Regions from separate parts of the Mesobacillus jeotgali genome, predicted to be linked through region 1. Evidence: riboswitches for the same ligand, from Rfam matches in the RefSeq annotation. Region 1 holds a riboswitch; each other region holds the start of a gene.

Region 1 (10,431 bases):
TACTGATAAAAATGAGATGTTCAATGCGTACAAAGAGTCACTCAAGCCTTATCTTGAGGCGAATAAGCATGCCATTACACTTTTCCAGTTTCCGCCGTGGTTTGACTTGCGTAAGGAGAATGTCGATTATTTGCGCTGGTGCCGCGACCAGATGGGGGATATCGACTGTGCGCTCGAGTTCCGAAACCAATCATGGTTCAGAGATGATATGCGCGAGAAAACACTGGATTTTATGAGGAAAGAGAAATGGATTCACAGCATTTGCGATGAACCGCAAGCAGGGGAGGGTTCCATTCCTGCAGTTCTCGAATCCACTTCAAAGGATAAGGTTCTTGTCCGCTTTCACGGCCGCAATGTCCATGGCTGGAACAAGAAAGGGAAAGGCCAGGATTGGCGCGAAGTCCGCTATTTATATCGCTATAATCAGGCAGAATTACAGGAATGGTCAGATAACCTGAAAAAGTTGAACGATAGTACTTCCCAGGTTTTCGCATTGTTCAACAACAATTCCGGCGGGGATGCAGCGGATAATGCTAAACAGATGGTTGAGCTATTGGATATCGAATATGAAGGGTTAAACCCGAGGCAGCTTGATTTGTTTTAAACAATTTGCACCCTCCTGGCAGCATGCAGGGGGGCACTTCATTTTAAAAAGAGGATGGATGGTTAGATGGAAGAAGTTATTCATATTTACCATACGAATGATTTGCATAGCCATTTGGAGCACTGGCCGAGCATCCATAAGCTTGTGACCGAGCGTCGACGCTGGCATGAAGAAGCCGGTGATGAGGTTCTTGTGTTCGATATCGGTGATCATATGGACCGCTGGCACCCTTTATCAGATGCGACTAGGGGAAAGGCGAATTGCCGCCTACTAAACGAAGCTGGCTACGATGCAGCGACGATAGGGAATAACGAAGGCATCACTCTTCCTTTCGAGGATCTGGATTCGATGTATCTTGAAAAAGATTTCGAACTGCTGGCAGCGAACTTATATAAACAGGATGGAAGCAGACCTGAGTGGGCGAAGCCCTATCATGTATACATAACCAACAGCGGGACGAGAATCGGTGTTATTGGGGTAACAGTGAATTTTGCACGGTTTTATGCACAGCTGGGCTGGAAGCTGAATGACCCGATTGATGAGCTGGAAAAATGCATCGACCAACTGAGAGGTGAAACCGACCTTATTATTCTCCTGTCACATCTAGGGATCCATGATGATGAACTGATTGCCGCGAAGTTTCCGGAGATTGATGTCATTCTTGGAGGCCATACCCATCATATTTTACACGAGGGCAAGGAGGTTGGCTCCAGCTTGCTGGCGGGAGCAGGGAAGTTTGGATACTATACCGGCCATGTAACCCTGAAGCTGGATGTAAAAACAAAGCAGGTTTTACACAGGAAAGCCGTACTTTATGATATGAATGAGGCAGATCAGGCACAAGGCGAAGAAGAAATGGCAGAAGGGTATTTTCTCGAAGGCAAAAGGCTGATGGCAGAAAGTATTGCATCTCTGCCACAAGAATTAGAGGCAGACCCACTGAAGCATTCAGAGCTTACAAAGTTGCTCACTCAGGCATTACGAGAATGGTGCGATGCCGATTGCGCCTTCATGAATGCCGGCATGATCCTAAAAGGCCTGAACCGGGGAGAAGTCACGAAATTCGACTTGCTGGAAATCTGTCCACATCCAATCAATCCTTGTACAATCAGGATGTCAGGAGCAGAGTTAAAAGAAGTACTCCTTCAGACCAGAGATGAAAAATGGCCCCATCTGCAGATAAAGGGTCTCGGATTCCGCGGCACCGTCATGGGGATCATGGAGTACGATGGTATCGAGTTTCAGCAAAAAGGGAATGTTCAGCAGGTTCTCATCAATGGAAAGTTAATAAACCCTAAGGAACACTATACACTGGCCATTCCTGATATGTTCACATTCGGCCGCTTCTTCCCTGAAATCCAGCGGGCTGAGGAAAAACAATACTGGCTTCCGGAATTCCTTCGCAATTTGCTGGAGTGGAAGCTGGAATCTCTTTAGGATCTTCATAGTTAGGATTTTCATAGTTGGAAAAATAAACGGAAAATTTCCGCTTAAACTCTAAGCTCTCCTTATTTCTGCTCATAGAGCGTTTTTGGCTGAGAATGCAACAAAGTTTACGAAAAGAGCCTCATCAAAATATCACGCTTTTCCCCTCTCCTTCATAGAGTGTTATTGGGATTGAAGGAAGGAGTTGTGGTCATGATCGACATGTCACCTATAGAAATAGAAGGCAGGACGTTTTTATGTATTTCTGTAAAACTGCCAAAGACAAACCTGCTTGTCGTTACAGGAGATAAAGGATATATTATGTGCGGCGCTCTGGATGTCGCACTTCTCAATGAAAAACTAAAGGGCAGGAAGGTTATTGCCGGCAGGGCGGTTGGGGTAAAAACGATTGAGGAATTGCTTGAAGCCCCGCTGGAGTCCGTTACGTATGAAGCGGAGAACCTTGGTGCAACAAAAGGTATGATCGGCAAAGAAGCATTATTGCTTATGAATTAAAAAGACAGCCTGAGCAGGCTGTCTTTTTGCGTGTATATGTGAATATATTGTGGCAATTGTTAAGAATGAATACAGCTATCCGATATATTAACTGAACTGCTTTTTTCCCAACTCGAAAAACAAAAGGTATCACCACACGAATAATTATTGTGATAGAATATAAGAAAATATTGTCGTTTTATGTAAAATTTTCTTTTTTTTCGAAAGTTATCGGCGGAATCAGCCAACACCAACTAACAGATAAAGTGGGAATAGACATGAGACTCATAGCCACCACATCGGTAGAGGAAGGGGCTTTACTCGGAAAAGCCATCTATAATGACAAGGGCCAAATCCTGCTCAATGTGGGTGCGCGGCTCGAGCGAAAGATTCTGAATCGGCTTGAAGAGTTTGGAATTGATTATATATATATCATGGATCCTGATACCGAAGATATTATCGTGAAAAATTCGATATCAGATGACCTGCGGATCAATGCGATCATGACAATTGGTGAAACGTTCAAGCAGATTCAGCTGGATTCAAAGATATCGCAAACCTTCGTACTCGAAAAATCGGCGAGAAAATTCAAGAAACTGGTTGTTGCTTTGCTTGATGAGCTGAACAGCAGCAAGGAGCTCTTAAATCTGCTTTCTGATGTATTCATTCATGACCACTATATCTTTTCACATTCTCTGAATGTAACACTCTACGCACTTGCGATTGGAATAGAAATGAAGCTGTCCCCAAAGGAACTGGAACAGCTTGGACTGGGAGCAATTTTGCATGATGTTGGGAAAATGAAGGTGCCTGAGGACATTTTAGCGAAACCAGGCAAGTTGACTGTGGAAGAGTTCCAGGTCATTAAGGCTCATGCCGAGGATGGCTTTCAGCTGCTAAGGAATATCCCGACTGTCCCGCTGATAGTCGCCCATTGTGCATATCAGCATCATGAACGGTTGAATGGTGCCGGATATCCCCGTGGATTGAAAGAGGATGAAATCCACTTATTTGGTAAAATACTTGGTGTGGCTGATGTGTTTGATGCGGTTACGTCTAATCGTGTTTATAGACCTGCCATGCTGCCCCATGAAGGACTTGAAATACTTTATTCAGGCTCAGGCAGCCTGTTTGATCCGAAAGTGGTCGACGCCTTCCGGAGGGCTGTGGCGATTTATCCGGTCGGTTTGACAGTCATCCTGAGTGATGGACGCAAGGGAGTTGTGGCCGAACAGAATCCCGGCTTGAGTGAGCGGCCTGTTGTCCGTGTACTGGAGGAAAACGGCCAAAAAATTGCACCGTATCATCTAGATTTGCAATCACATCTATCCCTGATGATTGTCAGCTGCGATACGATCATTAAATATGAATACGCTAATAATCATTAATTTAATATTGCTAGTTGAATAGTCCAAGCAGTATTAGAACAAGTTTTTAGGCTAGTTCCCCCCTTTGAAGCATACATATAGCTTTAGAGGGGGGATTTGTTTTGGCAAAATTCGGCCGGCGGCTGCCTCGGAAAGGGCCCTTGCCTTTCAGGTATGTATTCCTGCTGACATTCGTCTTTTTTTCCTTTTCAACAGCAGGAGGATTGTGGATTATAGATAAAGGGCTCGAGCCCACATTGATGAACTACGCTGAATCCCAGACAAGAAAGATTGCCACCCTGGTCATTAACAAGGCCATCAATAAAAAAATTGCCAATGGGATGGACATTGATAAAGTAATCGAGTTCGTTCCGGTGGATGGCGGCACGACCACTGTAGTGAAGTTCAATACTGAAATTATCAACAGGGTAAAAGCGGAAACGACGAACATCGTGCAAATGAACCTGAAGGAGGCAGAAAGAGGGAACCTGACCTCTCTTGAGATGCTTTCGGATGTCGAACTGGTCACCGATGAGGAGGATAGGGAAGCGGGAATCATTTATTATGTACCATTGGGCCAGGCAACAAACAACGCGCTTCTTGGTAACATGGGGCCAAGGGTGCCGGTAAAATTCAGCGCCATCGGTGATGTGACAGCTGATGTTGTGTGGGAGACAGAAGAACATGGAATCAACAATACATTGATCAATGTTTCGGTCAGGGTAAAAGTAAATGTACAGATCATCATTCCTTTCGCGACTGAAATTGCGACTGTGCAGGAAAATATTCCAATTGGCAGCTTCTACTACCCAGGAAAAGTTCCACAGTTCTACAATGGCGGCGGAGATACATCACCAGCCATCCAGCTTCCTGGAGAATAAAAACAGTTGTCAAGTTAACGATATTGTTATATTATAAAACCAATTGAATAATAAACCACATCATTCCGATGGGGTAGAGGCGCAGGATTCAATAGTAAGCTGTGTGAGGATGACAACGTTGATCACAGCTCAAAGGGGATTTTGCCGAAGCAATAATAAGGTGAGTCACACTTTTTATTGCTGGGGATACTTTGAACAAGAGTATCACTGTCATTATGGAGGAATATCCATAATGGGGAGCTACAGATCGTGATGGAGACACTAGTTGCTTACTAAGGGCAGCGATAGAATGTTCTCTATCGTTGCCCTTTTTTGTATTTTTTTAAAAGGAAGTAACTAAACTCTTTTCATGTAAAAAGTTTCCCCCTGTCAAAAACAAGGAGGAGAAAGAAAGAATGGAAAACACAATTTTTTCATTGCTGCCGCCATTAGTGGCAATCTTAATGGTAGTGATCACAAGGCGAGTGCTGTTGTCATTGGGAACAGGCATCGTCGCAGCTGCTTTTTTGCTGGCTGAATTTAATATCGCAGAAACATTTGCTATTATGTGGGACGCGGCTAAAGGAATCGTTGTCGCTGACGGGGAATTGAACACATATAGCTTGTACATCATCCTTTTCTTATTATTATTGGGTACAATCACTGCGTTCATTTCCATTTCTGGCGGTAGCCGTGCGTTTGGCGAATGGGCGATGAAGCGTGTGAAAACAAGAGTCGGAGCACAGCTTGTCGGCGCATTTTTGGGAGTTATTATTTTCATTGATGATTATTTCAATGCTCTGGCAGTTGGCCAAATCACACGTCCGATCACTGACCGACAGAAGGTTTCGCGGGCCAAACTTGCATATATTATTGATTCAACCTCAGCACCTATGTGTGTCATCTCACCAATTTCCAGCTGGGGTGCATACATTATTGCTTTGATCGGTACAATCCTTGCTGCACACGGTGTTAATGAATATAGTGCGTTCTCAGGATTCATGCAAATTGTGCCAATGAACTTCTACGCACTTGCAGCATTATCAATGGTCTTTATCGTAGCTCTTCGAAACATCGAAATCGGGCCTATGAAAAAGCATGAAGAACGTGCAATCATGGAAGGAATTGTCGTTCCACAGGACAAGCCTGTACCTGGCGAACTGAAGGATGACCTGCCTACAAGCACAAAAGGGACAGTTGGAGACCTTGTATGGCCGATTGTTGCCCTTGTCGCTGGAACAGTTGGCATGATGCTTTGGACTGGCGCAAGCGCCGTTGAAGGTGAAGTAACCATTTTCGGGGTTTTTGAAAACACAGATGTTACTAAGTCTCTCGTAACTGGCGGATTGCTTGGCCTTGCTGTAGCGTTGATTTTCTTTGTGAGACAGGCAGTTGTATTAAAAGGCGTCAATGCCAGTGTATTTGGAAAAGGAATGGTTGAGGGCATTAAATCCATGCTTCCGGCTATTTATATCTTGTTCTTCGCATGGGTCATTGTTGATTTGATTGGCAGACTTGAAACCGGCAAGTATCTTGCTGGTATTGTTGAAAGCTCGAATATCAATATTTCATTCCTGCCGTTCCTGCTATTCCTAGTAGCTGGAATCATGGCTTTCTCAACAGGAACTTCATGGGGATCATTCGGCATCCTGCTGCCAATTGCAGGGGATATTGCAGCTGCAGCTGATATCACTATGATGCTGCCAGCATTGGCAGCTGTATTGGCGGGCGCAGTTTTTGGTGACCACTGTTCACCAATTTCCGATACCACGATCCTGTCATCAACTGGGGCTGGCTCACATCACTTAGACCATGTCATGACCCAGCTTCCATACGCTTTGATTTCTGCTGCGATTTCATCTGTTGGATTCCTAATCATTGGTTTCACTGGAAGCACGCTAGGTGCACTTGCAGCTGTGGCAATTTTGCTTATTGCTTTTGCTTTCATTTTCGGAAGCAAGACAACCCAGGAAGAAGTGCTAAAAGAAAATCTTGCAGAATAATGAAAAGGCTGTCTGAAATTCAGACAGCCTTTTCATATTTTCAAGAAAGTGGGAATAGAATCCTGATTAATAGGGTTATTGGTATAGTTGGGAAAATTTTTAGGAATATTTTTATTATGACCAAAATAATATTTTGACAAGCAATTAAAAACTAGCTATACTATTCCTAGACTAAATAATCTGAAAATATAAAACTTTCTAATTCATCAATATTTTCCAGGTGATTAGAAGGCGAGGGGGATTCAAAATGGAAAATCGTCCACAGTGGGGAACAAGGGCGGGATTTATTCTTGCCGCGGTAGGATCGGCAGTAGGGTTGGGAAATATTTGGCGCTTTCCGGGAGTAGCTTATGAGAATGGCGGGGGAGCATTTTTCTTCCCATACCTATTCGCACTCTTGACAGCAGGTATTCCAATTTTGATTTTGGAATTCACAATTGGCCATAAATACCGTGGTTCAGCACCATTAAGCTACTTCAAGATGCGTAAAGGTGCCGAGTGGATTGGCTGGTGGCAGCTTGCTGTTTCATTTGTCATCTCAACTTATTATGCAGTCATTATCGCATGGGCAATGTCTTACGCTTATTTCTCGCTAAGCAAGCAATGGGGAGACGATCCGCTGACTTTCCTTGTCGGAGACTATTTAAAAGTAGTTGACGCTGGCCAGGTTGGAAGTATCGTACCAGGTGTATTCCTTCCATTGGTCATTGTATGGGTCATCACTCTTGGTATTTTGTTCAAGGGAGTAAAGAAAGGTATCGAAGTTGCGAACAAGATTTTTATTCCTGCACTTGTACTTTTATTCTTTGTGATTGTCGTTCGCGCTTTAACTCTGGATGGAGCAATCGATGGTGTCAACGCATTCTTCAAACCAGACTGGAGCCAGATCTTTAATGGTAAAGTATGGGTTGCGGCATATGGACAGATTTTCTTCTCTTTATCCATTGCTTTCGCCATCATGATCACTTACTCAAGCTATCTTCCTAAGAAATCTGATATTACAAACAACGCATTCATTACAGCTTTTGCTAACTCTTCTTTTGAGTTGCTGGCTGGTATCGGGGTATTCGCAGCATTGGGCTTCATGGCCATGCAGCAGGGAGCTCCAATCGATGAAGTGGTAAGCAAAGGTGTCATCCTTGCATTTGCGGTATTCCCGCAAATCATTAATGAATTGCCTGCATTCAGTGCAGCGTTCGGAGTATTGTTCTTCGTCAGTTTGACTCTGGCAGGACTTTCTTCATTGATTTCAATCGTAGAGACTTATGTTGCTGGTGTTCAGGACAAATTCAATGTTTCCCGTACAAAGGCAGTGGCAATCGGCGGCGGTTTGTCTGCTTTGATCTCCATCCTGTTCGCTACACAGGGCGGCTTGAATTTCCTTGATACAACGGATGCATTCATCAATAACTATGGTGTCGCTCTTGCTGGTCTTGTAGAAGTAGTCTTCATTGTATGGGTAGCAAAGGAACTGACTAACCTGCAAAACCACGCTGATGCCATCTCTGATATCCGCCTTGGAAGCTGGTGGGTCATTTCTTTGAAATACATCACTCCAGTAGTACTGGGTATCATGATGGTCATGAATATCATGACAGATATTAAAACGAGCTATGGCGGTTATCCGGTCATGTTCAACGTCTACTTCGGCTGGTTGGTCGCAATCGGTGCGATTTTAGTCGGATTCATTTTCGCAAAAGCAAAGAAGTGGGATGCAGCACTTTATGAAATTCCACAAGACAAGGGGGTTTCTAAATAATGGATGCTAGCGCATTAGCAATGATGGTTGTGGGTATGGTTATTATTTGGGGAGGACTTGCAGCAAGTGTTTTGTATGCTGTCAAGAAAGCCCGTTCATAAAAAAGAAAGGCCAACCGGAATGGTTGGCCTTTTTGAATGCTTATTTTTTCTTGAGCCTCGCCCTTTCCTGCCTGGCCCATGATTTTAGATGCGGGTATGGGTCAAAGGACCATTCAGTATACCCATTGTCCTTGTACATGCCATAATGCAGGTGAGGTGGGAATTTCCCGCTTGTTCCTGGAGGGCCATAGCCCGAGCTTCCGACACCTCCAATGACTGTGCCTGGTTCGACGATCTGTCCGACCTTTAGGTCCTTGGCGAAGCCGCTCAGGTGGGCAAAATAATGGTAAGTATTATTGATATCGCGGATTCCGACACGCCATCCGCCATACTTGTTCCAGCCTTTCATTTCCACAATGCCATATCCTGTCGCGCGTACAGGTACTCCATAGCCGGCAAAAATATCTGTTCCTTCATGGATCCTTCTGCCACCCCAGCCGCGAGCGTCGCCCCAGGTATTGTTGTAACTGTGGTTGCTCCTTAGTGGCATAGGAAAGACATGAGTATCAAGGTCTAAACGCCCAAAGTGCTTGTAAATCATCGCTTTGCCAACGATGATCCCAACCGTTTTATCACGCTTATAGTAGTTCCACAGCCCAATTTTTAAGTTTTCATGGTCTGTACCATATGAAAGCAAGTATTGGGCGAAAGCCTGGAGTACGTCCTCGTCATCCTTTAAACTTGCTTTGCCATCACCATTCCCATCGAAACCAATTCCATTGAAAAACTGTATGGAAACTGGATTTTCATCTTCAAGATTTGGGTTCAGGAGTCCTGCCCACTCTTCGGGTTTGAAATAAACCCCGGCAACTCCTTCCGCTTTGGGTAAATCTTTTCTTGCCTGGCGGACATTCCGCTCATATTGGTCTACCGCAGCAATATAGTACCAGGGAATCTGGCTGACCGCTTCAACTTTTGTATAAAGCTCCATTCTTTTTTTGTAAACATCTTCTTGACCCTGCTCGGCTGCATTTGCACCTTCATTTAACAGGACCGGGGAAAGTAAAAAAAGAACGATGACTGCTTTAAGGATTTTCACCGTAATCCTCCCTTCAGGATGTAGCTCCTATAAATTACAGCTTAAGCAAAAAACACTGCCTCCGCTTTTCTTCTGTTAGTTTGCGATGATGGGGATTTTTCATAAATATCAAATAATGGTAATCGCAAGGAACGCAAGGTTATCGTACTTGTCGAGAGTTTTTCATTGTGTTAAAGTGACATCAGAGAAGCTGTATACCGGCCTTGATTTTTACATGGTGTTCTTGATGTAATGCAGCAGGAATGGAGTGAAAATAATGAGCAAAAAAGAGGTACAGAGAAAGCCTGAATGGCTGAAGATAAAGCTAAATACGAACGAAAACTATACTGGCTTAAAAAAGATGATGCGTGAGAAAAATCTACATACTGTATGTGAAGAAGCCAGATGCCCGAACATCCACGAGTGCTGGGCTGTAAGACGGACTGCTACCTTCATGATCCTAGGTGATGTATGTACGCGTGCATGCCGTTTTTGTGCTGTAAAAACAGGACTTCCAACCGAGCTTGACTGGCAGGAGCCAGAAAGAGTAGCGGATTCCGTAGAACTTATGAACCTGAAGCACGCGGTCGTGACTGCCGTCGCCCGTGATGACTTGAAGGACGGGGGAGCAGCAGTTTTTGCTGAGACTGTCAGAGCGATCCGCAAGAAAAATCCGTTCACCTCAATTGAAGTATTGCCTTCCGATATGGGTGGAGTTGAGGAGAACCTGAAAACACTTATGGATGCACGTCCAGATATCCTGAATCATAACATCGAAACGGTAAAGCGCCTGACGCCA
Region 2 (10,431 bases), 480 kb from region 1:
CCTGTACCGGCGCACTTACTGAAAAAATGGACTAGGGAAAGGGGCAACGAATTATGAAAAGTGCTTCGAAGTTTGAGAAATTCGCGGCCCGAAGCTGGAATTTGCTTAATGAGGGGAAGCCCTTTACGCCAATTTTTACAGTTGGCACAATGGTATTATTTCATCTCGGAGACTTAGGGAGTACAGGAAGCATAGTAGAGTTTTTACTTTCCTTCCTTATGGTGCTTCCGATATTCGTCATCTATTTTATTTATGATTTTCCACTTTTCTTGAGAAACTATTTGTGGATACCATTCGTTGTTTTTATGATTGTTTGGCCTGAACCTAATATTAATCTTCTGCTTTTCGCAGCTGGATTGTACTTTTTCTTCACGGTGTTTTTCTGGGGAACGCTTTACTATCACCTAAGGATTGGTACTTCATGGCTTAACTTCACGAGATTTTGGAAGCTTGTTTTGAAGAATAGTGACTCTACCAGCGGGAATGCCCAGGAGCAGCTTCCAAAAGTTTTCCTGCTGCTTTCTCTATGGGAACTGTCATTCAGCACCTTAACCGCTGGTGCAAATTTACCGTTTTTTGATATTGCTATTTTTTATGGCTTTGTTCTCCTCTTTGCCTTTATTCTTCACCGATATTTATTTGACTGGAAGCCAAAGGCCTATGAGAGCTACACGAAGGATGATGGACCGGAAGTGCCGGAGAATGGCCTGTCCGATAAGGTCATTGTCATTGTCATTGATGGAATGCGTAAAGAACGCTTTTATGAAGCAAATACACCATTCCTCGATCAGTTAAAAGAGAATGGAACTGAATATTTGAATATGGAAACATTGTATCCTGCAAGGACCGTTGTTTGCTTTAGTTCGATGTTCACTGGGACCTATCCGTTTGAGCATGGCATCAAATCGAATATGGTCTATAAACTTGGAGTTAACACAGAAACAATATTTGACTCGCTTCGCAAAGTGGGCAAAAGAGGGCGGCTCCTTGGCATTGCTCACCTTGTTGATGCAATGGGCAGTGATGTCGAGACCGTTACAGCTGTCATGCATAAGGACAAAGCAGATACGAACATGCTTGCGAGGGCAAGAAAAATCATGGATGAGCAGGACCCGGATCTGTTTATCGTCCAGATGATCGGTACGGATCAGGTTGGCCACAGCCGCGGCGTTCTCTATGATGATTATATTGAAAAGATTGAGGAAGCAGACGCGCTGATCCAAGAGTTTGTTCAATGGCTGGAAACTGAAGGGAAGATGGAGAACACAACACTAGTAGTCTGTGCGGACCACGGACAGGCTGATGGCATCGGCGGCCACGGACACCTGGATGAAGGAGAACGGTTTGTTCCATTTTTTATGCATGGACCACACATCGCCAAGGGCGTAAAAGTGCAAGAGAAACACAGCCTTGTATCCCTGGCACCGACGATTTCCTATCTGATGGGTGCCCCTTATCCGGCGAGCAGCAGAGGAAAAGTTTTAATGGATGCAATAAAAGCAGAGAAGGATGAGAATTTAAATTGAGTAAAGTTATTGTATTTTTGCCGGCTTTCAACGAGGAAGAATCTATTGCGGAAGTGATTGAAAATATACCTCGTACCTTCGCCGGAGCGGATCAAGTGGAGGTTTTAATCATTGATGATGGTTCGACAGATGGAACTGTTGCTGAAGCGAAAAAAGCTGGCGCTGACCATATTATAAGCTTTGAGAAAAACCGCGGTCTTGGTGCCGCGGTCCGAAAGGGAATAGAAGAAAGCTTCCGGATGGGTGCAGATGTCGGTGTGATGATTGATGCAGATGGAGAGTATCCGGCATGGCAGATACCTGAAATAGTCAAACCGATACTAAATGGGGAAGCGGATTATACAATGGGTTCCCGATTTATGGGCACAATAAAAGGGATGAAATTTCATCGAAGGATGGGGAATTATTGTTTCACCTTCCTGCAAACATTATTGTTGAGAAAATGGTTGTATGACGGCCAGTCCGGGATGAGGGCTTTTTCGAGGAAAGTGCTTGAGAATGCGGAAATCATCCATGATTACAATTATGCGCAAGTATTGACGCTCAATCTTGTCAGGAAGGGATTCAGGGTCCTTGAAATTCCGATTAAATACCGCGTCAGGACAACGGGGACATCTTTCATTTCATTCAAAAAATATATGACGAATGTTGTGCCGGCAGTCTATCGCGAAATGTCCAGGCCTGTCTCAAAGGTAACCAGGGTGGAAGAATGCCCATCTAAAAACAGTAAAAATAGTGACAATAAAGTGACGATTATTAAATATGATTGACATTCATAATGATAATCATTATCATTATCATTGTAGGAGGGAACAGTAAATGAAAAAAGCTCTATTTTTTTGTTTTTCACTGATATTAATTCTCATTAACGGCATTCCTCAGACTGCCAGCGCTTATTCATATGGTGATCCAAATGAAGAGAAAGTCGCTGAAGTCTATAAGGAAATGCAGTTGAAGCTGGATGAGGACCCTCCAAACTTCTCGGCTGCCACATCCCTGTTTGAAACGGTTAAAGAAGAAATCGATATGCACATGGGAACCGAGCCGGGAGAAGTAATCATCGAAAGTCTGGAAGCAGAAGATAAAGAAGCTACGATTGAAAATATGGAGAAACTCCTCGTGTTAAATGTTGCGAGAAGGCTTGAAAGCATTGAAAAAAGCTTTGAGGAGTATGACACTTCAAAGAAACTGCTGGCAAAGGGATATGCTACATATCAAGCGCTATCACCAAAGGTAGAGGCGAATAACCCTGAAGCAGACAAAGAAATAAAAGCTGACTTTGATGCTGCACTTGAGGCACTAGGAAATCCCGGACTCTTTGGAGTAGGGAAGAAGCCTTCTGACATAGAAATCTTTAAAGAGAAAAAAGAAAATATCCTGAATACCTTGCAAGACGAATTTGATCTTCCGAGTCTGGAAGTCGGGCATTTTACAGATACAGAGGAAGAAGCGGGCCCTGGCAAAAAGGACTGGACAGATCGTTCAAATATCCGTAACTGGATTCCTTTGATCTTGATCGTTGCGGTCATTGGTGCAATAGTTGTGATTGGCATTAAACGTAGAAAGTAATATAGATAGATGACACCTTGGAGAGGGGAGAATCAGCAATGGAAGTTCAAGCGTTATTGATTACATTTCGGGAAGTATTGGAAGCGTTATTAATCATCGGAATCATCACAACCTATTTAAAGAGAACAGGTAATCCAAAGTATACAAAGTATGTATGGCTGGGTGCCGGACTTGCTGTTTTGGCAAGTATCGGAGTTGCGATTTTGTTCCAGGTTGTGTTCACAGGCTTCGCTGCAATGGGCAGTGAAATTTATTTGAAAATAGGAATCATGATTGTGTCCACTGTTCTCTTGACCCAGATGGTATTCTGGATGGCAAGCCACAGTAAGGACCTTAAAGGCAATATGGAAGGCAAAATGAAGAAATTCATCACGACAGGTAATATTGTCGGTATGGTCATCCATTCATTCCTTGTCGTCTTGCGTGAAGGTATTGAAACGGTCTTCTTCTTTGCAGCAATCACAGGTGGTAACATCGGTGCTGCCATGCAGGGATGGGGAGCTATCACAGGTACATTGATTGCCGTTGCCGTCTCTTACATGTTCTTCAAAGGTACTATGAAGGTTAAGCTTAAGACTTTCTTCCAAATTACGGGTGCATTCATTATCCTGATTTCTGCCGGATTGCTCGTTCAGGCAATTTCAATGATGCAGGATGTAAACATTATCGGAAGTGTTATGTACCATGTTTATGATATAACGTGGCTACTGCCGGAACACCCGATTGATTATGCGCATTATCTTCGTGATACTGGTGTCGCACCGCTGATCTCTGGCGATGTGGGCATCTTCCTGAAGGCTCTGTTTGGATACTCATCTATGCCTTCAATTGAAGAGGTAATCGCATATTTTGGCTACTTTGCTGCGATCTTCCTGCTGACTTCATCACGCAGTCCTAAGAAAGAAAAGGCTGCTGACAATAAGGCAGCAGAGAACAAGCAAGTAGTATTGAATCCACAAGTAAAATAAGTAATTTGATTTTGAGGCTGCATGATCCTCTCTCCAGAAAAGTACAGGGAATTTCCTTGTACTTTTTTCATACGTAAAAATGCCCCCTGTGGAAGTTAGTTGGTGTAAAATAATGAATTTAGAAAAACTGAACAGAATAATCATTCTTGGATTGAGTTCGCTTGCGGTCCTTTACATTTTCGCCGTCCAGTTGAACTCACTTAATCCCTTCGTCGCTTCATGGGATCAAGTTGATTTTACCCTGGCGATGGACAGATATGATCTTCGTGCGATGCAGCCGCATTTTCCCGGATATCCGTATTTTATTTTGGGCGGTATGCTGCTGAAGTTTTTTGTAGATTATCCAAATCAGGCACTGGTTTTATTTAATGTCTTAGTGTATGCCAGCTCCATCCTGCCGGTGTATTTTCTTGCATCTAAAATTTTGAGCAGGACGAATGCCTTCCTCATTGCAGCTGCCATTTATACTGCCAGTTATCCATTGATCATCGTGAACCAGCCAATGTCGGAGGGTGCCGCTCTTGCAGCTTTTTGGTGGTTTTTCTGGAGTATCGCGGCCACAGAGTCCAGGCCAGCAGGCAAATGGATGCTGCTTCCCCTGATTTTGTTCAGTGTCCTGTTGGGAATCAGGCTGAGCTATATTCCGATGGGAATCGGGCTCATTTATCTGCTGTACAGGAAATGGAAAAAACGGGAGCTTGCCTTGGGCGGCGTTATCAAATACGTGGTCCTCGCTGGATTGTTTCAGTTGATCTGGGTTGCTGGTCTGATTGTTTCTGAAGGCGGCCTCTCTAATTTCCTGGAGCTTGCTTTTGGTTTCACTGGCGGGCATTTTCAGGAATGGGGCGGCACCTCAGCGTCAAATGAACTGTCTTTTTGGGCAAGGTTGAAAGCATTCCTGTTTACCAACATTTTATGGTGGGGAATCTTTTCACGAACAACTGTTTTGATGGTATTATATATAGTTATTGGCATAGTTATTTTTTTGCAGGCATCTAAAAGGAAAGTTTTAAAGGAAAACAGCGTTTATCTCGGCGTATTGCTGCTCCTCGCTTATGCTGTCTGGGCACTTTTTGCCCAGAATATCGATAAGCCGAGGCATATACTGCCGCTGGCGCTATTGCTGGTGTTTCTCGGCCTTATTGTCTTTTTTAAAAAAAGGGCAGAGATGTATGCGAGCCCGTTAGTAGTTGCAGTAATCATTGCCCAGGCAATTATTTCTTCTGGTTATATACAGAAACAGGCTGTAAACGAGCCGGCAGTCTATCAGCTTGCGGATTATTTGGAGGAGCAGCAAGAGGACTTTGTTTTGTATACATGGGAAGAAACAAGGGTGCTTCAGTATCTCGAAATGTCTTACCCGCATAAGAGAATTTACACCTATAGGAATTTCCTCCATGACCAGGGGTTATATAAAGGAAAGACGGTTTATCTAACCAACAGTGTTGTCGACGGTTTCCGGTCGCAGGGTTTTGATCCTGACGGGAAGCTCGAGAAGGTAGAATCTTTTGCTTCGGGTAAAATTTTTGACCCAGTCTATCATAAGATTATTTTATATAAATGGACACCGTAACAGGAGGTGAACGGCATGAATGAACAGATCAGGAATAAGCTTGCTCTTCTCCCTGCTCAGCCAGGTTGTTATTTGATGAAGGACAGGCAGGGGACCATCATTTATGTAGGGAAAGCCAAAGTATTGAAGAACAGGGTCCGTTCTTATTTTACAGGATCGCATGACGGTAAAACTCTTCGACTGGTCAATGAAATTGAGGATTTTGAGTATATCGTCACCTCCTCTGATATGGAAGCGCTGCTTCTCGAAATCAATTTGATCAAAAAATATGACCCGAAATACAATATCATGCTCAAGGATGATAAATCATACCCGTTCATCAAGCTGACTGCGGAACGGCATCCAAAGCTGATCATTACGAGAAAAGTAAAGAAGGACAGCGGCAAATACTTTGGGCCATATCCAAATGTACAGGCGGCCAACGAGACAAAAAAACTGCTGGACAGGATTTATCCGCTCCGAAAGTGCTCGACGCTGCCAGACCGCGTCTGCCTCTATTACCATATGGGCCAATGTCTAGCACCCTGCGTCAAGGACATCAGCAGGGACGAGTATAAGCAGATTACGGATGAAATCACTCGCTTCCTCAATGGGGGCTATAAGGAAATCAAGGAAGATTTGACGGCTAAAATGGCTGCAGCTGCCGAGGAATTGGATTTTGAACGAGCGAAGGAATTTCGCGACAAGATCGCCCATATAGAGGCAACGATGGAAAAGCAGAAGATGACGACGACGGACTTTACCGACCGCGATGTATTCGGCTATGCGGTCGACAAGGGCTGGATGTGTGTTCAGGTCTTCTTTATCCGTCAGGGAAAGTTGATTGAACGGGAAGTTTCAATGTTTCCGATCCACAATGAACCTGAAGAAGATATCCTCACATACCTGGGGCAATTTTATTCGAAAAATGAGCATTTCAAGCCGAAGGAAGTACTGGTACCTGAGGGAGTGGACCTGGAATTGGCAGAGGGTCTGCTTGAAGTGAAAGTCCTAAAGCCGCAGCGCGGGAAGAAGAAGGAACTAGTCCACCTGGCGTCCAAGAACGCGGGTATCGCCCTGAAAGAAAAGTTTTCACTAATCGAGCGTGATGAGGAACGGACCATCAAGGCTGTTGAAAACCTTGGCAAGCAAATGGGCATTTACACCCCTCATCGGATTGAGTCCTTCGATAACTCGAACATTCAGGGAACCGATCCGGTATCAGCGATGATTGTTTTTATCGACGGCAAGCCTGAAAAAAGGGAATACCGCAAATATAAAATTAAATCAGTCAAAGGTCCGGATGACTATGAATCCATGAGGGAAGTTGTCAGGCGCAGGTATACACGTGTCCTGAAAGAGGGATTGCCGCTGCCGGATTTGATCATCATCGATGGCGGAAAAGGACATATCGAGTCCGCGCGTGATGTACTTGAAAATGAATTGGGACTTGATATCCCGATTGCCGGTCTGGCGAAGGATGACAAGCACAGGACCTCCCAGCTGCTTTACGGTAATCCGCTGCAGGTGATCGAACTGGAGCGTAACAGCCAGGAGTTTTACCTGCTGCAAAGAATCCAGGATGAGGTCCACCGGTTCGCGATTACCTTCCACCGCCAGCTAAGAGGCAAAAGCGCTTTTCAGTCACTCCTCGATGATATTCCAGGCATTGGCGAAAAGCGCAAGAAGGCCCTGTTGAAGCATTTCGGTTCGGTGAAAAAAATGAGGGACGCCTCTGTGGAAGAGTTGAACGCTGCCGGCCTGCCGGCAAATGTGGCAGAGGAGCTATTTCAGAAATTACAGGATTAAGGTAGCATTCTATTTTTAGGTATGCTATAATGAGAAAAATTTCATATAGCTATCACTTTAGAGCATTAAAGTGAAGATAGAGGTGCGAGCTTCAAGAGTAAAAGTCAGGAGAATTGTAGGATTCGAGGATGGACTTTGAAAGGGGATGTTCGCCGAAGTGGGGAAATGCCTATCGATTTTCTCGCTGGTCCTTCGTTGAATAAACGCTGGATTGTCAAGATTGCCATCTTGGAGTGCTATCTCATGTTGCAGCGTATATACACGTTTATCAAGCAATGGGAGCCACTTCCATTGCTTTTTCTGTTTTCTGGAACTTTTTTAAAGAAGGATCGGGAAAAATACATATGCGGCTTGGCCATGAAACTCTATTAGAGGCAAAAATACAGAATGAAAAGGTAGGGGAAACTTATGGGATTGATTGTACAGAAATTTGGCGGAACATCGGTTGGCAATGTCGAAAGGATCAGGAACGCTGCCAGCAGGACAGCGGAAGAACTGCAGAACGGCAATAATGTGGTCGTTGTTGTATCAGCAATGGGCAAGACGACAGACCATCTTGTCGACATGGCGAATGATATTTCCAGCGCGCCATCAAAAAGAGAGATGGATATGCTGTTGACAACAGGTGAGCAAATTACGATCGCACTTTTTTCAATGGCATTAGCGCAAAATGGCATTGATGCGGTTTCCTATACAGGCTGGCAGGCAGGGATCAAAACTGAACCTGTCCATGGGAACGCCAGGATTGTTGATATCGAGACCGACAGGATTGCCAGAGATTTAGAGAGTGGCAAGGTTGTCATTGTCGCGGGATTCCAGGGAGTTACGGATGATGGTGAAATCACCACACTTGGCCGCGGCGGCTCAGATACCACGGCAGTAGCCCTTGCGGCGGCTCTGAAGGCTGATAAATGCGATATCTATACCGATGTGACCGGTGTGTTCACGACCGATCCAAGATATGTGAAGAGCGCGAGGAAATTGCTTAGCGTTTCCTATGATGAAATGTTAGAGCTGGCCAATCTGGGGGCAGGCGTGCTGCACCCGCGTGCGGTGGAATTCGCGAAAAACTATGGATTGCCGCTTGAAGTAAGATCCAGCATGGAAAAAGAAAGAGGCACGATCATCGAGGAGGAGAATGAAATGGAACAGAATTTAATCGTACGCGGAGTAGCGTTTGAAGACCAAATCACGAGAGTATCAGTCCTAGGAGTTAGCACTTCATTAAAAGGACTTTCAACTATATTCACAACACTGGCACAGAACCACATCAATGTCGACATCATTGTCCAGAGCCGTACAGAAGCGGGATTAGCGAATATCTCGTTCTCCATTAAGAGTAACGACCTCCCGGAGGCACTGGACGTATTGGAAAGAAATAAAGAAGCATTGAACTATCAGGCGGTGGAATCCGAAACCGGCCTTGCAAAGGTGTCGATTGTAGGTTCGGGAATGGTTTCAAACCCTGGTGTAGCTGCCAAAATGTTCGAAGTCCTTGAAGGACACGGAATCCAGGTAAAGATGGTAAGCACATCCGAAATCAAAGTCTCTACTGTAGTTGATGAAAAACAAATGGTAAACGCAGTAGAATCATTGCATGAAGCATTTGAGCTATACTCCGAAGCAGTTAAGACGAATTAAGAGAGTCGGTTAAGAAGCTTTCCTGGTTGTAAAATTGGGGAAGCTTTTTGTCCAGGTGCAAGGGTGGTGGGCGTGCAGGTCCAAGTGCCGCCTGGTGACCAAGGGGGCAGGAGGGAAACCTGTGCCCGTGAAAAGAAAAGACGGGAGCTGCCGGTCACAAGAAAGGGAAACTTGTGACCGTGAAAAGAGAAAACGGGAGTTCACGGTCACAAAAGAGAGGAACTTGTGCCCGTGAAAAGAAAAATCGGGAGTTCACGGTCACAAGAAAGTGAAACTTGTGACCGTGAAAGAGAAAAGCGAGAGCTCACGGTCACAAGAAAGTGAAACTTGTGCCCGTGAAAGGAAAAAGCGAGAGCTCACGGTCACAAGAAAGGGGAACTTGTGACCGAACTAGGGATGAGAGATAAATGGGTAACATAAAAGGGAAATTTGAGACTGAACCCTGGGTCACTCAATTACTAGTTAAAAAAATAAAAGGGTTACTGCGCCCCGGGTAAATCCGGGCGCAGTAACCCATCCTATCATGTTAAAAGTGATGCTGATTTCCTCAATCATTCAATCAGATCACTCTTATCCCATTTGACCGTAAACAGGATTTTCGATGATTTTTTATTTGGGTGTTCGAAGGCTTCGACTGTTACTTTTTTCTGTTGTTCCATTTGCTGGGCAATGAAACCGGCTTCTAGCTGGAAAGTGGAATTGGGGTTATTTTTCAATCGTGAGGAAATTAGCTCGCTGCTAAGTTCAAGCACCATTTCTCTTCGGGATTCTTCTTTAATGGTTAATGCACCCCAGCCGGCATCATGGAAGAAGCGGAAGGTTTCGTCAAGGGTTGATAAAGGATATTTCCGGGCGAGGCGTTTTCCGGCCCAATACAGGATTTCTGGTGTATCTTTGCCGAGCAATTCCGGCAGGAGGACTTCCCTGACCAATTCATATCCAAACGCAGTGACGGCCAGTGGCTCGCTCTCTGTTTTTTGCTCTGAAGTAGTTATTTCACTCATGTTCTCCCCTCTTTCTATCACTCTATTATAAACAATTTGCCGTGAAAACAACCATATTCATAAAATTAAAAAGTTGTTAAATTTTGCATGGCATAAGAAATTCTATAAGATTTTTCCATGTTTATACCATACCCGATACTTCGTTATTCAAAAATTATTGGATAGGGAAAATTTTATCAGTCATATCCAACAGGCAATAGTATTATTTTAATATACTCTTTAACGCGTTGGAATAATTAGAAAGTGGGATTTTTACAATATCAATATATTTTAAAAATTTTATTTATATAAGCATTTTTATGTATCCGTTTTCTTGACGCTCTATTATGATGGGAGTAAAATGGACATGTCACATAATTGTA
Region 3 (10,431 bases), 1.5 Mb from region 1:
AAAGGATCCGGCAATTCCAGAGAACAATCTTGAAATCCACAAACGCATTCGTTTAGGAAACTCCTTGATCTTGACATCACAGGGTACTGCTTTCCTTCACGCAGGCCAAGAGTATGGAAGAACGAAGCAGTGGAAAGGTGAAGGTGTTCCTGAACAAAAATATCACGAATTGAAAGATGAGCAAGGAAAATCATTTGGATACTTCATTCACGATTCATATGATTCTTCCGATGCGATTAACATGTTCGACTGGCAAAAAGCAACAAACAAGAAGGAATTCTCAGTCAACACAACAACACAAGCCTACACTAAAGGCTTGATTGAGCTGAGAAAATCAACGAACGCTTTCCGACTTGGAGAAAAAGAACTCGTTGACCAGAATGTAAGATTGCTTGATTTACCTGAAATCAAGGATACTGACTTAGTGATAGCGTACGAAAATGTATCGACTGATAAGACCGGTACGTACTATGTATTCGTAAACGCTGATATGACAGCTCGTACCTTGACATTAGGCGACCTTGACTTCTCAAAAGCTAAGGTTCTAGTCGACAATGACGAAGCAGGTAAAACACCTGTTTCCAAGCCATCAGGCTTTAAGCTTTCAAATGGCAAGTTAACTCTTGATCCATTAACAACAGTGGTCATTAAAGTCGACAAAAAGGGCAAAAAGTAATAAATTAACACGGCAGGTATCATCCTTTCCAGATGGTACCTGTCGTTATTTTTGCCTCAATAGTTTACTGAAAAGGCTATCAAGGGTATTATTAATTAACACAACAAAGTACGGCTAAGGAGAATCGAATGCTGGATTACAGATTATATAAAGGTCAAGGCACAGAGTATATCGTGTTGTTGCACGGAATTGGCGGCAGCTCCAATATTTTTTACAAGCAGCTAAAACCTTTCCTTAAAAAGTATAATATCGTCGCGATCAACATGCCTGGCCATGGGAAATCGCCTGACATAGATTCCTATAAGGGAAAGTTTTCTTTTGATTCCATTGTCAGGGAGATTCTCACGACACTGGACCACCTCTCGATTCGCAAGGCTCATTTTGTCGGAGTTTCGCTGGGCACGATCATCGTCCATCACCTGCTGCAAACACAACCCGGACGAGTGAGGTCAGCAGTCCTTGGCGGGGCAATCACAAAATTGAACCTATTTGCAAAATCACTGATCAAATTCGCTTGGTTAATAAGGAATTTCATTCCGTTTATGTGGCTGTACCGTATACTGGCCTGGATCCTGATGCCTCGCGGAAACCATAAGAGCTCGAGGAAATTTTTCATCCAGGAAGCCTATAAGATGAAACGGAAAAACTTCCTTGCCTGGTATCCCCTTGCCGGAGATGTCAAAACTACCTATAGCAATGTTCAGGAAAATAGCAGGAATGTCCCAAAGCTTTATATCTCAGGTGCTGAGGACCATATGTTTGTAAGGGATTTAGCAGAAGATCTTCAGGGGGATGAAAGCTCGGAGCTGGTGATTCTGGAGCGCTGCGGGCATGTCTGCAATATTGACAAAGCAGAAAAATTCAATGAGTTGTCCCTCGAGTTTATGGATAAGCATCAAGTCAAGAAAGCGAATATCAGTTAATAAACACAGGGAGCAAGCCAGATTGGCTTACTCCCTTTTGTTTGGTGTATTTAGTAATAAAACGGATATCTAGGCGGGCAGCACGGGTAAAATGGCGGGTATGGCGGATAAAACGGACGCGGGTAAAATAAAGCGCCGCCCAATAATCCACCAGCCAAACCACCTAAAAACGGCAATCCAAAGCCCCAGCCGATAAATCTTTGATCCTGCGAACGATAAGGATGTCTGTATGCATGCATACGGCTTACCTCCCTCTTCTCTTTTTGTCTTCACTAATTTTATATGCGTTTATCACGGTTTTGGCTTGGGCGAATGCACCTGGGGAGTCAATCGTGAACCGCTTCGTCGTTATTTTTGTGGCGCCAGAACCTGATTTCTCGGTCAACAATACGCCACAAAAAAGAAGCATATCAACGTGATATGCTTCTCCCCTAATTAAACTTTAAACTTCGCGACCATCTCTCTCAGGTTCTCTGCAAGCCGTGCGAGTGATGCGGATGATGCTGCGACTTCTTCCATCGAAGCCAGCTGCTCTTCTGTTGCAGATGCGATTTCTGCTGTGCTTGCGACGGAGCCGCGGGCGATTTTGGTCACCTCGTCAATTGAGGCATTCACCTGCATAACACTCGCTGACATCTCTTCTGAAATGGCGGAGACTTCCTGGATTTCTGAGCTGACATTCTCGATCGACTTTAAAATCTCGTCAAATGTTTTTCCAGTGTCTTCTACCAGTAAAGCTCCCTCTGAAATTTCAGCTGTTCCTTTGTTCATCATTTCAACGACCTGGTGGGTTTCTTTTTGAATCACTTCAATCAAGCCGGAGATCTGGCTCGCTGACTGTCTTGAGAGCTCAGCAAGCTTTCGGACTTCATCCGCGACAACCGCGAATCCTTTTCCATGCTCGCCGGCTCTTGCGGCTTCAATCGCTGCGTTCAGTGCGAGCAAGTTGGTTTGGTCAGCGATTCCGGTAATGACCTCAATGATCTTTCCAATCTCAGCCGATTTGCGATCCAAATCCTTGATGACGGCATTCGTTTCACTTGTCGTATGATTGATCGTTTTCATTTTCTCAATCACTTTTTCCAAGGATTCATGTCCGAGCATTGCCTGTTTCGTCGTATCCGCTGCTGACTCTGCGACTGTGGATGTAGTGACGGCAACTCTCTGGATTCCTCCCGCCATTTCTCCCACTGCTTTTGCACTTTCTTCCGTATTCTTGCTTTGGAGCTCTGCACCGCCTGCCACTTCCTGGATGGCTGTCGCTACCTGGTTCGTAGCCGAGTTCGTCTGGTCTGCACTAGCCATCATTTGTTCAGCTGATGCCGCAACCTGCTCCGATGTACTGCTTACCTGATAAATTAAGTTTCGCAAGTTAGCTGCCATTTCATTGAAATCCGAAGCCAGCTGGCCAATCTCATCTTTATTCTTCACTTTAATTTTCTCAATAGCCAGGTTTCCGTCGGACATTTGCTTAACCGCGGTTGAAACAAGCTGGACAGGCTTCGAAATGGTCCTGCTGATATAGGTAGCAATCGCCGTTCCAAGGATAAAAGCCGCCGCACTGATCACAATGATGACCAGAGATACTTTCTGCACCTCCCCGGATAACGTTTCACTTGTAGCTTCAAGGGCATCCTGCTGATACTCGATCGCATCCTCAGCAGCAGAATTCAGGCTGAAGATGAGCGGATTCCCTTCTTTTTGCATCAATAGTCTGACCTTGACCGTTTGTTCATCTCTTATTAAAATAAAAGCCTCTGAAGCTACGTCGTAATATGCTGCCTCTGCTGCAATGAGGTTCTCTCCTACCTTTTTCCCCTCGGCAGATTCTGTTGTGCTCATATATTTCTTAGAGTTTTTCTTAAAATCCTCAACAGCGCCTTCAAATTCAATCAGGCTTTCACCATCGCCATTTGCCATATATTTTTGGAGTGCCAGCTGTTCCCTCATAATGGCATCCTTCATCTCGACAATCAGATTCAGCTTTTCCATACGATCATGAATGGAGGTTGAGTACTGGCTGTTCATCTTGCCGAATTGTAAGTTGGTGATCACCGCCACCAACGCCAGCAGCGCCAATACAGAGAAGAAGCCAGCAAATAGTTTTTTCCGAACCGTGAACTTCGTATTGAGCTTAACCTGCTTAACCTTGAATCGCTTTTTGAATTTCATTTTCCGCTCTCCTTAGCAGCGCAAATTGCACTGTATTCTATCTACTATCTATTTCGGCATTCATTCCATTTCTTTTAGGGCTTTTGACATCCTTTTAGAGAAAATTAACCAGAAATAGAAAAACGCTTGGATTTGATTAAAATCCAAGCGCTTTCACATCAACTAGCTTTTTTCTTCTTGTCCCTCTCCACTTTATCCTCATAAAAAAGCGCGAAATCCGGATCGATTTTTCCGATTCCGAGGTACCTGGCTTTGTAATCCTTCAAAAGGGCGAAGAATTGCTTGCCGAGTATGAGGATGACGACGACGTTGATGAAGGTTGGGATGGCGGAAGAAATGTCCGCAAAATACCAGACCGTCTGTCCCGGCAGGCCGAACGCGACTCCGTACACAACCATCAATGTCCCTGGGATTGGGTATAAATAGATGAAGGTTTTTAGAATCCTGTTTTTCACCTTTATTTTTCCTTTTAAAAGGTGGCGCAGGACGATTTCGTAATAAGAGTACCAGCCTGTCACCGTCGTCAGGCCGAATAACAGGATCGACAGGGCAATCGTAATGCGGCCAAATGAACCGATGCCTGTTTCAAACGCTGTGAGCGTCAGGTCAGCTCCGGTCAGGCCTGTGGACCATGCGCCTGTGATGATGATCGTAAACGCGGTGATCGATGACACGATGATCGTATCAATAAATACCTCAAAAGCACCCCAGATGCCTTGTTTTACCGGATGGTCGACCTTTGCTGTCGAGTGAATCATCGGAGAAGTTCCCCAGCCTGCTTCATTACTGTAGACCGAACGGGCCATTCCCATGCGGATGACCTGGGCCACCGCTGCACCGGCAAAGCCGCCAACCGCAGCTGTTCCGCCAAAGGCTCCATCAAAAATCAGTGCAAATACATCGCCCATTTGGGTGATATTCGAAATGATAATGAACAGACCTGCTACTACATAAAACAAAACCATTGCCGGAACAAGTTTCGACGCCAGTTTTCCAATATGCTTGATGCCGCCCCAGACGACAAAATAGACAAGAATCGAGAAGATGATTGATGCAGGAATCATCCCGATATCAAACGTAGAGCTGATCGCTTCAGAGATTGTGTAATTTTGCATCGTAATAAAGAATGTAGAAAAAATACCGAATCCGAAGATGACCGCCGGGAAAATCCAGAATTTAAAATTGCGCTCTTCCCCAAGCCCTCTTTCCATATAATAAGTCGGCCCGCCGTATGGGTCGCCATTTTCATCCGTGCTTCGGTAATAAACCGAGAGGGTAACCTCGACCGTCTTGATGATCATCCCAAGCAGGGCGGTGATCCACATCCAAAAGATGGCACCTGGTCCACCTACCGCAATGGCTGTCGCTACACCTCCGATATTTGCGACACCAACGGATCCTCCGATCGCAGTCGACACCGCCTCAAAGGATGAGATGACCCCTTTCTTCCCATCCTCTGTTTTCTCCTTTTTAAACATGCTGCTGAAGGTTGCCTTCAGGATATGCGGCAAATGCCTGAACTGAAAGAAGCCGCTTCCGATTGTAAAATAAATCCCGACAAAAACCATTGTGAGGATTAACGGCAATCCCCATAAAAATGCTGATAAACTTGATAACACTTGATCCATGCTGTCTCCCCTCTGCTGTTCGTTGATCTTTTTTTAGCTAGGCCGTCTTTGTTGCTTTAACACCCTGGAAGCATCTTCGAAAAGAGCCGTAACCTCTAGGAATGCCCGTTCGAAAAAAACCTGCAAGAATGCGGTGTTCGGCCCGATATTTCCATATATCCGGTGTTTGAAAAGCTGCGAAAACAGCCTCCTTTTGAATACCGCCCTTTTAGTTCTTCCGATACTTAATCTCCCCGCCGATGATCGTCATTTCGATGTCCATCGCTAAAAGTTCATCCGGATCTGCCATTTCAAATGGATTGGCGGAGAAAACCGTCATATCGGCAAGTTTGCCGCGTGCAATCGTCCCTTTTATCGTCTCTTCGTTTGTTGGATACGCACCCAGCTCGGTGAACAGGCGGAATGCCTCCACCATCGACAGCTTCTGTTCTGGCACATAGCCTTCATGTTTTTCACCCGGCTTTTTGCGTGTCACGGCTGCGTGGATTCCGAGGATTGGATCCACCGGCTCAACCGGAGAGTCTGAGCCGCCAGCGCAAATGACACCAGCCTCCATCAGCGTTTTCCATGCGTACGATAGCTTGATCCGCTTTTCGCCAAGGCGCTCCTGCACCCATGGGAAATCACTCGCGATAAAGCGCGGCTGGATATCGGCAATCCGGCTTGGGGATTTCAGGCGAGGAATCAGTTCCTCCCGTAAAACCTGTGCATGGATCAACCTGTCGCGATACGCCGCTGCAGGGAATTGGTCGAGCACGTCCAGCATATTTTCGAGAGCTTTGTCGCCAATTGTATGCACCGCAATCGGCATGTCCAATTCTCTTGCACCACGGACGATTTCGTACATCTGCTCCTGGTCATACATCGCATCACCGTAATGGCCCGGTGCGTCGCTATATTCCTCTGAGAGCAGCGCAGTCCTTCTTCCGAACGCTCCGTCAGCAAAAATTTTAACAGCGCCGATGTTCAAAGTATCATTGCCATAGCCCGTGTACATTCCTGCTTCTTTTAGGTTTGGTAAAAACTCATGGTTAATCAGCAGGTTACTGCGCAAGCCCACCTGTTCCCCGTTCAGCAGCTCATTGAAAATATTCCATGTCATTTCAAGGCCGCCAAGATAGAGCGGGTCATTCGTATGGACGCTCGTCAGCCCCTTGCTCATCGCAAAATGCATTGTCTCGCGCATCGCGTTTTTCCAGTCGTCGTACGAGCGCTCAGGGATGTAGGCCCTAACCAGATTCGCCGCTGACTCGAGAAACAGGCCGGTCGGCTGTTTTGTTATTTCATCGAGGACTACTGTTCCGCCATCCGGAACCGAAACCGACGGATGATAGCCACTAACTTCCAGCGCCTTGCTGTTAACCAGCGTCGCGTGCAAGCACGTCCTTGTTAAAAACAACGGGTTTGCTGGAGCAACATAATCCAGCTCTGCAATCGTCGGAATGCCTCCATCGGTAAAAAGGTTCTCATCCCAGCTGCTGCCGACAATCCATTCACCAGGCTTAAGCTGACTGGCTTTTTCCTGAATTTTAGCGAGCATGTGGTGCTTGGAAGTGACTCCGACAAAATCCAAATTTATGAAACTGTCGGCCATGATGGATAAGTGAAGGTGGCTGTCAATCAAGCCTGGAGTAGCAGTCTTTCCCTCCAGGTCGATGATTTGCGCGTTGCTGCCCCATTGCAGCACCATATCAGCTGAAGTTCCCATATCGATGAAACGGCCATGTTCGATGACGACCGCCTGAACAATAGGTTTGCGTGAATTGAATGTGTAGATCGTTCCGTTAGTGTAGATGGTTCTCAAGATGATTCTCTCCTTTGGTTAAAAGTGAGACAGATCATGCTTGAAAAATGTTCGAAGTGCGCATACGGACGTATGCAAAAGGAGTTTGATTGAAGGGGATAGCAGAAAGCTCTAGCATGCCAAAAAGCAATGATAGAAAATAACCTATCATTGCTTTTTACAATATACGTTATCCTCCATTTCGATCAGTAGTTCTCCATGCACAAAAACAAGCATGACAGTCTGCTCCTTATTTAGGAAGCATCCCAGCAGTAACCAGTTTGACCCTGGCCACGCTTCGGCAAACAACCCTTTCATCCACCATCAACGATGTCATACTCCGATGGATTACTCTTGTTATTCGCTCCTCTACCTCACCGATCTGATAAGATCTTATGAAATTAGGTTAATACTATCAGAATGTTTTAGTTAAATCAAGATTCTAAAATGTTGGAAAATGTTCACAGTTTTTCTTCCGGGCATTTTTTAAAATAAAGAAGAAAGGAAGTGGAATATGATATTAAAAGAAAGAACGAAACCAGAAGAATTACAATTGTTGCAAGCCCTGAAACCAAGAATGGAACTGGAAGAGAAAGATGCGCAAAACCTGCGAACACTGGAAAAAGGCTATGAAGGTGAAGTGCAATTCGACCACTGGTTTAAGGGTTACCAAGTTGAGAGTATCATTATCAACGACCTGCTGCTGGAAGTGAATGGCACCCTTTTTCAAATCGACTCCTTCGTGATCACCCAGGACCGGCTACACCTTTTTGAAGTGAAAAATCTTGAAGGAGACTATTATCTCGACGGAGACAAATTTAAGACTGCCGCCGGCAAAGAAATCAAAAACCCTCTCCACCAACTAAGTCGCGCTGAATCACTATTAAAACAACTGCTTAAGGAACTTGGCTTCTACATTCCTCTTGATCCTCACCTCGTGTTCATTAACCCTGAATTCGCCCTTCTGCAGGCACCATTAAAATCACCCATTATTTTACCAAACCAGTTGAATCGCTTTATGAAAAATATGAATCGAGTCTCATCTAAGCTGAATACCAAACATACCAAATTAGCTGAAGCCCTATTGTCCCTGCATATTAAGAAATCACCTTACTCAAGAGTGTCGAGTTATGATTTTAGTATGTTGAGGAAGGGGGTTGTTTGTAGAGAGTGCGGGGAGTTGATGGAGAGTTACAACCGTTATAACTTCTACTGTAGTCATTGTAATTCTAAGGAAACAATTGATTCTGCTGTCTTGCGGACGATTGTAACCTATCAATTGCTCTTCCCAGAACAAAAGGTAACCACATCAATAATTTATGAATGGGTGAATGGAATCTTTTCCCCAAAAACCATCCGAAGAGTCTTGAAGCACAATTTTCTCGTTCAAGGGGAGGGCAGCTCTACTTTTTACGAGTAATAAGATGTGAAGAAGAGGGGGATTCCTCCTCTTTTTTTCATGCTCCAATCTTTTGTGACCGTGCTCTTGGGATTTCCTTTTTCACGGGCACTAGTTCACCCTTCTTGTGACCGTGCTCTCTAAATTTCCTTTTTCACGGGCACAAGTCCACCCTTCTTGTGACCGTGCTCTCTCGATTTCCTCTTTCACGGGCACTAGTTCACCCTTCTTGTGACCGTGTTCTCTAAATTTCCTCTTTCACGGGCACTAGTTCACCCTTCTTGTGACCGTGCTCTCTCGATTTCCTTTTTCACGGGCACTAGTTCACCCTTCTTGTGACCGTGCTCTATCGATTTCCTCTTTCACGGGCACTAGGTCACCCTTCTTGTGACCGTGCTCTATCGATTTCCTCTTTCACGGGCACTAGCTCAGATTAAGTCCGTATAATTGTGTAAAAAGAAAGAGTCATTTTATTCACTCTTGGCAACACTGTTTTCAACCACGATAAACAAGTGAAAAGAGGAATATAAATGACTCAAGTACAGTTTAACCTGAATGTTGATGTTTTAAAAGAAGCCATTGTAAATTCCAACCTTGATATGGTCATTAAATCAGCCGTTGTGTTGGTATTAAATGAGTTTATGGAAAAGGAAAGAGACGACTATTTAAAGGCTGCCCCTTATGAACGTGCTGTCGAACGCCGTGACTACCGGAACGGTTACTATGAACGAGAACTGTTGATGAGTATCGGAAATATAGCCCTAAAGGTTCCACGGACGCGTAATGGCGAATTCTCAACCACCGTTTTCGAAAAGTATGCCCGGTGTGATCAGGCCCTGGTCCTTTCCATGTTGGAGATGGTTGTCAATGGTGTTTCGACGCGGAAAGTGACCAACATCGTGGAACAACTCTGTGGTAAGAATGTGTCCAAGTCCTTTGTTTCATCCCTTACACAGAAGCTTGATCCTATTGTGAATGAATGGGCTGGACGACCATTAAATACTACCTACTACCCTTACGTTTTCGCAGATGCCATGTATATAAAGGTGCGTGAGCACAATCGAGTCGTATCTAAAGCTGTTTATATTACGACAGCCATTACAGAGAATCATACACGTGAAATCCTTGGCCTAAGTGTTGACCATGCGGAAAGTTTTGAAAGCTGGAGCCGTTTTTTCCAACAGCTTAAATCACGCGGCCTCCAATCACCCAAACTTATAATTTCAGATGCCCACCAAGGACTGCAGAAAGCCATCCAACGTGAATTTATAGGCGCTGCCTGGCAAAGATGCAATGTCCATTTCAAACGAAATATCATTGAAAAGTTGCCCAAAAAGGATTCAGCTGAAATCCGCATGATGATAAAGCGAGTATTTGAAGCAGTTACGATTGATGACGTACGCCGGTTCAAAGATGAATTGATGAACCGTTTTAGTAATGAGGCAAGGTTTGGAAAAGCGCTTGCCATCTTGGATGAAGGTTTCGAAGATACCATACAATATATGAATTTTCCTGAAAACATTCGTATCCATATCCGAAGCACCAACTCATTGGAACGGCTGAACCAGGAGGTTCGCAGGAGGGAAAGAGTGATCCGTATTTTCCCTAATTCCCAATCTGCGTACCGTTTGGTTGGTGCCGTTCTGATGCATTACCATGTGTCAGACTACACAAAGAGGAAATCTTTAATGGGTCGGGTATATTAGCGCATTTTCAGCTCCACTTCCATCATGGATGATTACATCTCCGGGAAGGGATATCAAATTGAAAACCATTTGACATCCCTACCCGGAGATGAAGAAAAGAAACCATGGAAGCTTCGCAAAAAAATGAAAGGGTTTGGTTGAGAA

Evidence for each region. Region 1 has a riboswitch for lysine ahead of FOF60_RS20755 (Na+/H+ antiporter NhaC family protein). Riboswitches for the same ligand answer to the same signal wherever they lie in the genome.
Region 2: another riboswitch for lysine. It lies ahead of FOF60_RS18300 (aspartate kinase); the one in region 1 lies ahead of FOF60_RS20755 (Na+/H+ antiporter NhaC family protein).
Region 3: another riboswitch for lysine. It lies ahead of FOF60_RS03415 (amidohydrolase); the one in region 1 lies ahead of FOF60_RS20755 (Na+/H+ antiporter NhaC family protein).

What each region holds. Positions count from the first base shown of each region.
Region 1 covers NZ_CP109811.1:4,038,395-4,048,825, reverse strand. The annotation lists gene FOF60_RS20780 (DUF72 domain-containing protein) at 1-604, shown strand, start outside; gene FOF60_RS20775 (bifunctional metallophosphatase/5'-nucleotidase) at 671-2,041, shown strand; gene FOF60_RS20770 (YunC family protein) at 2,243-2,545, shown strand; gene FOF60_RS20765 (HD-GYP domain-containing protein) at 2,803-3,912, shown strand; gene yunB (sporulation protein YunB) at 4,014-4,772, shown strand; lysine riboswitch at 4,839-5,023, shown strand; gene FOF60_RS20755 (Na+/H+ antiporter NhaC family protein) at 5,168-6,754, shown strand; gene FOF60_RS20750 (sodium-dependent transporter) at 7,002-8,513, shown strand; gene FOF60_RS20745 (methionine/alanine import family NSS transporter small subunit) at 8,513-8,614, shown strand; gene FOF60_RS20740 (M23 family metallopeptidase) at 8,655-9,605, opposite strand; gene lipA (lipoyl synthase) at 9,910-10,431, shown strand, end outside.
Region 2 covers NZ_CP109811.1:3,560,165-3,570,595, reverse strand. The annotation lists gene FOF60_RS18335 (lysylphosphatidylglycerol synthase transmembrane domain-containing protein) at 1-57, shown strand, start outside; gene FOF60_RS18330 (alkaline phosphatase family protein) at 54-1,526, shown strand; gene FOF60_RS18325 (glycosyltransferase family 2 protein) at 1,523-2,296, shown strand; gene FOF60_RS18320 (hypothetical protein) at 2,346-3,095, shown strand; gene FOF60_RS18315 (FTR1 family iron permease) at 3,134-4,063, shown strand; gene FOF60_RS18310 (glycosyltransferase family protein) at 4,176-5,636, shown strand; gene uvrC (excinuclease ABC subunit UvrC) at 5,652-7,424, shown strand; lysine riboswitch at 7,494-7,671, shown strand; gene FOF60_RS18300 (aspartate kinase) at 7,833-9,065, shown strand; gene FOF60_RS18295 (YslB family protein) at 9,617-10,069, opposite strand.
Region 3 covers NZ_CP109811.1:670,340-680,770, reverse strand. The annotation lists gene FOF60_RS03440 (pullulanase) at 1-676, shown strand, start outside; gene FOF60_RS03435 (alpha/beta fold hydrolase) at 805-1,599, shown strand; gene FOF60_RS03430 (hypothetical protein) at 1,650-1,838, opposite strand; gene FOF60_RS03425 (methyl-accepting chemotaxis protein) at 2,035-3,771, opposite strand; gene FOF60_RS03420 (alanine/glycine:cation symporter family protein) at 3,930-5,399, opposite strand; gene FOF60_RS03415 (amidohydrolase) at 5,608-7,206, opposite strand; lysine riboswitch at 7,385-7,562, opposite strand; gene FOF60_RS03410 (nuclease-related domain-containing protein) at 7,697-8,602, shown strand; gene FOF60_RS03405 (IS256 family transposase) at 9,112-10,287, shown strand.